One region of the Roseburia sp. AM51-8 genome, then DNA from elsewhere that is predicted to be linked to it. Evidence: predicted binding sites of a transcription regulator. Region 1 holds the regulator's gene; each other region holds the start of a gene.
What was found. Region 1 encodes Rex, which represses fermentation and respiration genes when NADH is low (regulators of the CRP and FNR family bind a similar motif). Its sites were predicted from a motif close to ATTGTTAANTANTTAACAAT; they were not measured.
Positions count from the first base shown of each region.

Region 2: a site for Rex is predicted at 1,305-1,324, ahead of DW996_RS06995 (acetyl-CoA C-acetyltransferase). Genes of this name have one in related genera too.
Region 3: a site for Rex is predicted at 1,054-1,073, ahead of pckA (phosphoenolpyruvate carboxykinase (ATP)). Genes of this name have one in related genera too.
Region 4: a site for Rex is predicted at 913-932, ahead of DW996_RS09555 (iron-sulfur cluster assembly scaffold protein). Genes of this name have one in related genera too.

Region 1 covers NZ_QUEY01000001.1:602,017-604,223, reverse strand. Annotated here, with positions in the region: gene DW996_RS03045 (ABC transporter ATP-binding protein) at 1-457, shown strand, start outside; gene DW996_RS03040 (redox-sensing transcriptional repressor Rex) at 568-1,197, shown strand; gene DW996_RS03035 (hypothetical protein) at 1,219-1,896, shown strand; partial or broken gene DW996_RS12970 (NAD(P)H-hydrate epimerase) at 1,893-2,207, shown strand, end outside.
Region 2 covers NZ_QUEY01000003.1:10,099-12,305, forward strand. Annotated here, with positions in the region: gene DW996_RS06995 (acetyl-CoA C-acetyltransferase) at 1-1,076, opposite strand, end outside; gene DW996_RS07005 (cell wall hydrolase) at 1,569-2,207, opposite strand, start outside.
Region 3 covers NZ_QUEY01000001.1:316,374-318,580, forward strand. Annotated here, with positions in the region: gene pckA (phosphoenolpyruvate carboxykinase (ATP)) at 1-1,008, opposite strand, end outside; gene DW996_RS01595 (YitT family protein) at 1,163-2,008, opposite strand; gene DW996_RS01600 (LCP family protein) at 2,127-2,207, shown strand, end outside.
Region 4 covers NZ_QUEY01000004.1:57,778-59,984, reverse strand. Annotated here, with positions in the region: partial or broken gene DW996_RS09565 (DNA topoisomerase) at 1-148, shown strand, start outside; gene DW996_RS09560 (UDP-N-acetylglucosamine pyrophosphorylase) at 167-844, shown strand; gene DW996_RS09555 (iron-sulfur cluster assembly scaffold protein) at 986-1,687, shown strand; gene DW996_RS09550 (GGGtGRT protein) at 1,708-2,207, shown strand, end outside.

The sequences.
Region 1 (2,207 bases):
TGTGTCACATGACCGTTATTTTGTCAACCAGACTGCAGACAAGATTTTAGAACTTGAAAACCATCAGTTCAGCGTATATCTGGGGAATTATGATTATTTCATCCAAAAGAAAACAGAGCGTATGGCACAGGAAAAAGCAGTACAAGACGCAAAGCGTGGTGATACAGAATCGATTTCCGGACAATCTGAAGGAAAGACGGATTGGAAGCAGCAAAAGAAGATCCAGAGCGAAAAGCGCAAGGTAGAAAATCGTCTGGCAGAGGTGGAAGACCGCATTGCCGCCTGCGAAGAAGACCTGCGTCAGATCGAGGAAGAATTTGCCAAGGACGATGTGGCGACAAATTCGGCAAAGCTTAATGAATTATCACAAAAACAGGAAAAGTTACAGGAAGAATTGGATGCCCTCTATGAAAGTTGGGAAGAATTGTCGGAGACACTGACAAATGATTTCGCATAGGATAGGCGGATTCTGTTAAAAATTTGACATATATATTTAAAATATTTATAATTTTTATATAAATATGATATACATGTCATCATTGACAGTGGAAGTAGGGGGAATTTAACGTGGAAAAGGAAATATCCCAGGCAGTCATTCGTCGTATGCCAAGATATTACAGATATTTAGGAGAATTGCTTGATGCAGGAGTGGAGCGCATTTCGTCCAACGAACTCAGCAGTTGTATGCATGTGACGGCATCCCAGATCCGGCAGGATCTCAACAATTTTGGTGGTTTCGGTCAGCAGGGCTATGGCTATAATGTTCAGTACTTATATGATGAAATCGGCAAGATCCTAGGATTGAATGAGACACACAATGTGATCGTGATCGGTATCGGTAACTTGGGGCAGGCAATCGCCAATTATGTTAAGTTTGAAAAATTAGGTTTCAAGATCGTCGGTCTGTTTGATGTCAATCCGGCATTGAAGGGGAAAGAGGTAAGAGATATCCCAATCCGTATGTTGGAGGAATTACCAGAATTTGTAAAGACAACACGTGTGGATATTGCGGCACTGACCCTGCCAAAGCAGAATGCAGAAGCGACCGCGGCACAGTTATCTTCCCTGGGCGTACATGCCATCTGGAATTTTGCCCATGTCGATCTGGATGATGTGGAGGATATGGTCGTAGAGAATGTGCATCTGTCCGATAGTCTGATGCAGCTTTCTTACAATATTGCCAACCACAAAAAATAGTTTTCAAAAGAAGGTGAGCGTATGGAACGACAGGCGTTTACAGAAGCACTGGCGAAAACAAAAATACCCATTCTGGTCTTGGACCAGAAATGGCACCGGCTTTTTGCCTTAGATGGCAAGCCCAAAGAGGTGCAGGAACTGGAAAGCCAGTTGAAGGAGATCTTGGAGCGGCAGGGACGCCTGACGCAGGAGTTAAAGGATTTAAAGAAGGTCAAGTCATCCCTTATGCAGAATATCGTAGAGCATATGGACGCAGAGGAGGACAAGGAGACGCACAGCCGGCAGATGGACGAGAACAAACGGCTGATCGAGGAAGTCAAGGAAAAGATCGCAGCCAACGAGGATGCCCTTTTGGAGATCCCAAAGGAGATACAGACCTGCAATGACGCGCTGATGATGGAGACCATGACCTTTTGTTATGATCGTCTGCGCACCAATTGCAAAGAAGCCGAGGAGATTGCGGAATGGATCAAAAAGGTCCGGGTAGAATTAAAAAAGAACATCATCCGCAAACAGAATCGGGAGATCAACAATAAAGAAATCTATGCATATATGCATGATATATTTGGAAAAGATATCATCAATCTTTTTGATGTGCAAAATGATGATGTGGATCTGATCACAGGAGAGGATCGCCCGTCCGGTGATACGACCCAGGACAAACAGTTATCAAAAGATGTACAAAAAGGAGACGTATGAAATATATTTTAAACAGTCGCGAAATGAAACAATGCGATAGCCGCACGATCGAGCATTATGGTCTGCCTTCCATGGTGCTGATGGAGAGAGCCGCGTTATCGGTTGTTTCATTTTTGCATGAAAGAGATTTGTGGCAAAAGAAGATCGTCATACTATGTGGAAGTGGCAACAATGGTGGGGATGGACTCGCCATTGCAAGGCTTTTATACTTAGAGGGGGGGCAGGTGTCGGTATTCCTGGTGGGCGATTTTTCCAAGCTTCGCCGGAAAACATGGCGCAGCAAAAGATCTGTCGGCAGTATGGCATGGAAT
Region 2 (2,207 bases), on a different contig from region 1:
ATACGGCAGCCGGATGCTCCAACCGGATGTCCCAGTGCGATCGCACCACCGTTTACATTTACCTTGCTCATATCAAAGTTCAGATCTCTTGCAACTGCGATTGACTGTGCTGCAAATGCTTCGTTTGCTTCGATCAGATCCATATCATCAATGGTAAGTCCTGTCTTAGCAAGAACTTTCTTTGTAGAAGCAACAGGGCCAACACCCATGATCTCCGGCGCAACACCGCCAAGTGCTCCTGCAACCCACGTAGCCATTGGTGTAACACCAAGTTCTTTTGCTTTTTCCTCGCTCATAACAACGATTGCTGCTGCACCATCGTTGATACCGGAAGCATTACCTGCTGTAACAAGTCCGCCTTCCTTACCTGAGCAGCAACGCAACTTAGAAAGTGATTCCGGTGTTGTACCAGGTCTTGGACCTTCATCCTTAACGAAATCAACCATTTCCTTCTTAACCTTAACCGGTACAGGAACGATCTCGTCATCAAACTTGCCCTCTGCGATAGCCTTTTCACATTTCTGCTGGCTGTTTGCTGAGAATGCATCAAGTTCTTCTCTTGTAATGCCATATTTATCACAAACGTTCTCTGCTGTGATCATCATATGATAATGATTGAATGCATCTGTCAAAGCATCATTTACCATAGTATCAATGATCGTTGCATTGTTCATACGATATCCGAAACGAGCCTTTGTCATAGCGTAAGGAGCCATTGACATATTCTCCATACCACCTGCTACAACGATATCAGCCTCTCCTGCCATGATCATGGTTGCTGCATCATTTACACATTTCAGACCGGATCCGCAAACAACGTTGATCGTGATTGCCGGAACCTCGATCGGAAGTCCTGCCTTGATCGCTGCCTGACGTGCTACGTTCTGCCCCTGTGCAGCCTGGATAACACATCCCATCTTAACTTCGTCTACCATCTCTGGTTTTACACCTGCACGATTTAATGCTTCCTTAATAACAATAGCACCAAGATCTGCTGCTGGTGTGTTGCTGAGTGCTCCCCCCATTTTTCCGATTGCAGTACGACATGCACCTGCTAAAACGACTTTCTTTCCCATGTTCTTTCTCCTTTTTATTTCTTATTTGCTGCTTTTCTTTTTTTACCATTCGTTATTTTTTTAACAAGCGAAAGTAAAAAAAAGAAAACAGCGTTTCCGCATGAACTTATAGTAGCACAAAATTATTCTTCATGCAAGCCAACTTTTTTACACTTGCGGCTTGCAAAATAAAATTGTCAGAATATTCACAAGTTTTTCGCCACATACTTTTTTGACCTGTTTCTTATCTTTGTTAAAAAATTATCAATATATGGGGGTTTGGGAAATTGGGTAGTTATTTGTAATGGTGAAATCAGGGGTTGAATTGTGTTTGCGCAAGACATAATTTGCAGAATTTTCAGAATTTTTATCTTTAATTTTTTTATGTGATTATGGCAAAAAATAAAAAGAACCGCCGACAAGGATATGATACCTCCAAAGTAGACAGGTTAAATAACCAAAATCTGCTTTGGAGGTATCATATCCTTGTCGGCGGTTCTTTTCATCTAATATCTAATTTGCTCCCCAATTTCTAAAGAACGCATGATTTCCAATCATAGTATATCCCGTGATGCCGTAATAATCAGCCCACTTCTTGGTCATGAAAAAGAGCCAGTCGCCCGACCGGTAGCCATTCAAAACCTGTCTGGCGGCATTGGTGCAGGATTCATTCGGTCCACGCTCCAGGATCAGGGCTAGATGCCCGTCTCGTACCGGCTGGAACTGGTTGGTCTGATAAATGACCCCCGATAAGGTATTCGGGAACAGGGAACTCTTGACTCGGTTCATAATAACGGTTCCGACTGCCAACTGTCCTGCATAGGACTCGCCTCCGGCTTCTGCCTGGATGATCGCAGCCATCAGTTTCAAGTCAGCATCCGAATAAGAGATCGAGCCACCGGTATTTTCCGTAGGAATCTGCGGTGTATTGCCCGCAGCTCCTGCATTACCTGCATCGGATCCATCACTGCCGTCTCCACCTGTAGCTCCCCCTTGCTGCTGTTGTTGCTGTTGCTGCTGCAGGATCTGCTGTGCCAGGGCTGCCTGCGCTGCTGCTGCCTCTCCCTCTAATGCTGTCTCATTGTCCCGGAACTCTTGGATCTTGGCATTGTATTCTTCCACGGACATCTGTGCCGCTGACACCTCGCCCTT
Region 3 (2,207 bases), 290 kb from region 1:
CTCAATGTGGTTGATCGGATAAGAAACACGAGTGTTCTCTGTAACGCTCTTGTCTGCGAAATCGATCTTTCCATCCGCATCCAGTGTTACGTTCTCAAGAAGAGCGTTACGCTTGATCGCATTGTAGATGTCCGGCTCAGATTCCTTGTCGAGGTTGATAACTTTTGCATAGCATCCGCCTTCAAAGTTGAATACACCGTTGTCATCCCAACCGTGCTCATCATCACCGATCAAAAGACGCTTAGGATCGGTAGAAAGTGTTGTCTTACCTGTTCCGGAAAGACCGAAGAAGATAGCAGTGTTTTCACCATTTAAGTCGGTGTTTGCTGAGCAATGCATAGAAGCCATGCCCTTAAGTGGAAGATAGTAGTTCATCATAGAGAACATACCCTTCTTCATTTCTCCGCCGTACCATGTGTTGATGATAACCTGCTCACGGCTTGTGATGTTGAAGGCTACACATGTCTCAGAGTTGAGTCCTAATTCTTTGTAGTTTGTAACCTTAGCCTTAGAAGCGTTGTAAACAACGAAATCAGGCTCGAAGTTTTCTAATTCTTCAGCGGTTGGCTTGATGAACATATTTGTAACAAAGTGAGCCTGCCAAGCAACCTCAACGATGAAACGGATAGCCATACGGGTGTCCTTGTTGGCACCGCAGAATGCATCTACAACAAATAATCTCTTGTTGCAAAGTTCCTTCTTAGCGATATCTTTAACAGCTTCCCATGTCTTTTCGTCCATTGGATGGTTGTCGTTCTTGTACTCATCGCTTGTCCACCATACAGTGTCCTTAGAGTTCTCATCAACAACGATATATTTGTCTTTAGGAGAACGTCCGGTGTAAACACCTGTCATTACGTTTACAGCGCCAAGTTCGCTGACCTGACCCTTTTCGTAACCTTCCAATTCCGGCTTGGTCTCTTCTTTGAATAATTCTTCATAAGAAGGGTTGTGAACGATTTCTGTGGTTCCGGAAATACCATACTTGCTTAAATTGATTTCTGCCATTTCTTTTAACCTCTTTTCTGTATGATTTGAAAATAGTAGATGTACTTTGTTAAAAAATAGACATTTCAAAGTACCCTCATCATATTATACAATAATCCCTCACAAAATCAAGAAAAATGCACGTAAAAAACAATCTGTTTTTACGTGCAGATGCTTAAAGAGAATGGAAACCCTTTCCAAATACTTCACTGGTGCTGGAAACAGACACAAATGCCTGCAGATCCTGATCGTGGATGAAATTTCGCAGTTCCACAGCCTGGGTGCGGGAGAGGGAAGTAAAGATGATATATTTTTTTCCATTGGTATAAGCACCGACGCCTTCTGTGATGGTGGCACTGCGGTTGAGTTTAGCGGTGATGAAACTACAGATCGGCTCCTTGTCATCACAGACGATGGTAATGGATTTGCGCAGGTTGATCGTGGTGATGATGTCATCGATCATGAAGGACTTGACGGCAAGACCGACAAAAGAGTAAAGGGCGGTCTTTAGATCAAAGACAAAGCAGGCAACCAGGATCATGGCGAGGTCTGTGGCAAAAAGGGCGATACCGATGTCTTTCATATTGGTATACTTTTTCAAAAGCATGGCGATCACATCCGTTCCACCGCTGGAAGCGCCGATATTAAAGAGAAGGGCAGATGCGATGGCGGGAAGGGCAATGGCAAAGATCAGATCCAGCATAGGCTCATTGGATAAGGGCTTTGTCAGAGGCATCCATTTTTCAAAAAAGACCAATAAGACGGATAAGAGCATACTGGCATAGGTCGTCTTTAGGGCAAAGGATTTTCCCAAAAAGATAAAGCCGATGACTAACAGGATGGTATTGGCGATAAAGGTAAAATTGGATGCGCTGATGGGCGTGACCTTGGCGACCACGGTAGCAAAACCTGTGATACCGCCAAAACAGAAATTGTCCGGGAATTTAAAAAAGTAAACGCCGACCGCCATGATAAAGGTACTCAGGGTGATCATGATAAGGCTTTGTATTTTGTGTTTCATGGTAAATCAAGAACTCCTTTTCTATATGTAACGCTTATATTTTATACACTTTTTCATTTTTTTTCCATAGTAGATGTGATAAACTATAGAAAAAAATTGCAGGATACGGGAGGTTTGGATGGAAGAGAGAAAAAACAAAAAGAAAAAGAAGAAAATGTCCTACAAAAAGCGGATCGCGATCATTGTGATCGCCCTCTTA
Region 4 (2,207 bases), on a different contig from region 1:
CGTGGCAGACGGTGAGATCACGGCGGATGAATATATGGTCAAATTGGAAAATTTTATCAAACAAAAGACAGCACGTGTGCTGGCGAATAACAATCAATATGCCATGCAGGGAATGTACCGTGCAGCAGCACAATATTATAAAAAATAGTAAAGGATGGAAAAGAAAATGGAACATTGCAAAGTAAAAAACATGTATGACCTGACACAGACATTGGCAGCACCATTGCTTGAAACCGTGGATTATCCATGGGAGGCATTGCCAAAAATCGGAGAGTTCATTAAAGAAATCGGACCAAAGCTTGATCCGGAAGTTTTTGAACGACGCGGAGAAAATATCTGGATTGCAAAATCGGTATCCATTGCAGCAACAGCTACATTAAATGGTCCGCTCATCATTGATGAAGACACCGAAGTACGTCCGGGCGCATTTATCCGTGGCAATGTTATTGTTGGTAAGAACTGTGTTGTAGGGAATTCAACAGAATTGAAAAATGTTATTCTGTTTAATGTTGTTCAGGTACCACATTATAATTATGTTGGAGATTCCGTACTTGGTTTCCATTCACATATGGGGGCTGGTTCCATTACCTCTAATGTTAAGAGTGATAAGACACTTGTGGTTGTAAAAGACCGCTATGAAAGCAAGGAAGAGATTGCGACAGGCCTTAAAAAATTCGGTGCAATGCTTGGCGATTATGTAGAAGTTGGATGTAACAGTGTATTAAATCCGGGTACGGTGGTATGCTCACATTCTAATATTTATCCAGTATCTTGTGTACGCGGAGTCATCCCGGCAAACTCCATTTTTAAAGATAAAGACCACGTGGTAAAAAAAGAAGCGTAGGAAAGCGCACGGAAAGAGAAAAAGGTCTAGACGAACCGCAGAAAATGTGAGAAAATAAGCAGAGTGTGTTAGTTATTTTTTTAACTAAGCAAGGCATAGCCATATGATGCATGCTTTATGTATTATGAAAGGAGTCTTATAATGATTTACACAAAGGAAGTTGAAAACATGTGTCCTGTTGCAAAGGGCGCAAAACATGAACCAGCTCCAATTCCTGAAGAAGGAAAATGGGTGCATTCTAAGAAGATTGAAGATATTTCAGGCTTTACACATGGTGTGGGCTGGTGTGCTCCTCAGCAGGGCGCATGTAAGTTGTCTTTGAATGTTAAGAACGGTGTTATTGAAGAAGCATTGGTAGAGACAATCGGATGTTCTGGTATGACACATTCCGCAGCAATGGCAGCAGAGATCTTGCAGGGCAAGACAATTCTTGAAGCATTAAACACAGACCTTGTTTGTGATGCTATCAATACAGCAATGAGAGAGTTATTCTTACAGATCGTTTACGGACGTACACAGTCTGCATTCTCTGATGATGGACTTGCTATCGGTGCTGGTCTGGAAGACTTAGGAAAGGGTCTTCGTTCCCAGGTTGGTACTATGTACGCAACCAAGGCAAAGGGTGTTCGTTATCTGGAAATGGCAGAAGGCTATGTTACAGGTATTGCTCTTGATGCTGACGACGAAGTTATCGGTTACCAGTTCGTTTCCCTTGGAAAGATGACAGACTTCATCAAAAAGGGTGATGACGCAAATACTGCTTGGGAAAAGGCTTCCGGTTCTTACGGACGTGTTACACCAGAGCAGGGCGCTGTTAAGATCATCGACCCAAGAGTAGAGTAGTAGAAAGGAGACGTAAGAAGATGGCTTTATTTGAATCATATGAAAGAAGAATTGACCAGATCAATGCTGTTTTAAATAGTTATGGTATCAGCTCTATCGAAGAAGCTGAGAAGATCACAAAGGATGCTGGACTTGATGTATATGAGCAGGTTAAGAAGATCCAGCCGATCTGTTTTGAAAATGCATGCTGGGCATACACAGTAGGTGCAGCGATCGCAATCAAGAAGGGATGCCGTAGAGCCGCTGATGCAGCAGCTGCAATCGGTGAAGGACTTCAGGCATTCTGTATCCCTGGTTCTGTAGCAGATCACCGTAAGGTAGGTCTTGGACATGGTAACCTTGGAAAGATGTTATTAGAGGAAGAGACAGAGTGCTTCTGCTTCTTAGCAGGACATGAGTCATTTGCAGCAGCAGAAGGTGCGATCGGTATCGCTGAAAAGGCAAACAAGGTTCGTCAGAAACCTCTGCGTGTTATCTTAAATGGTCTTGGAAAAGATGCTGCACAGATCATTTCCCGTAT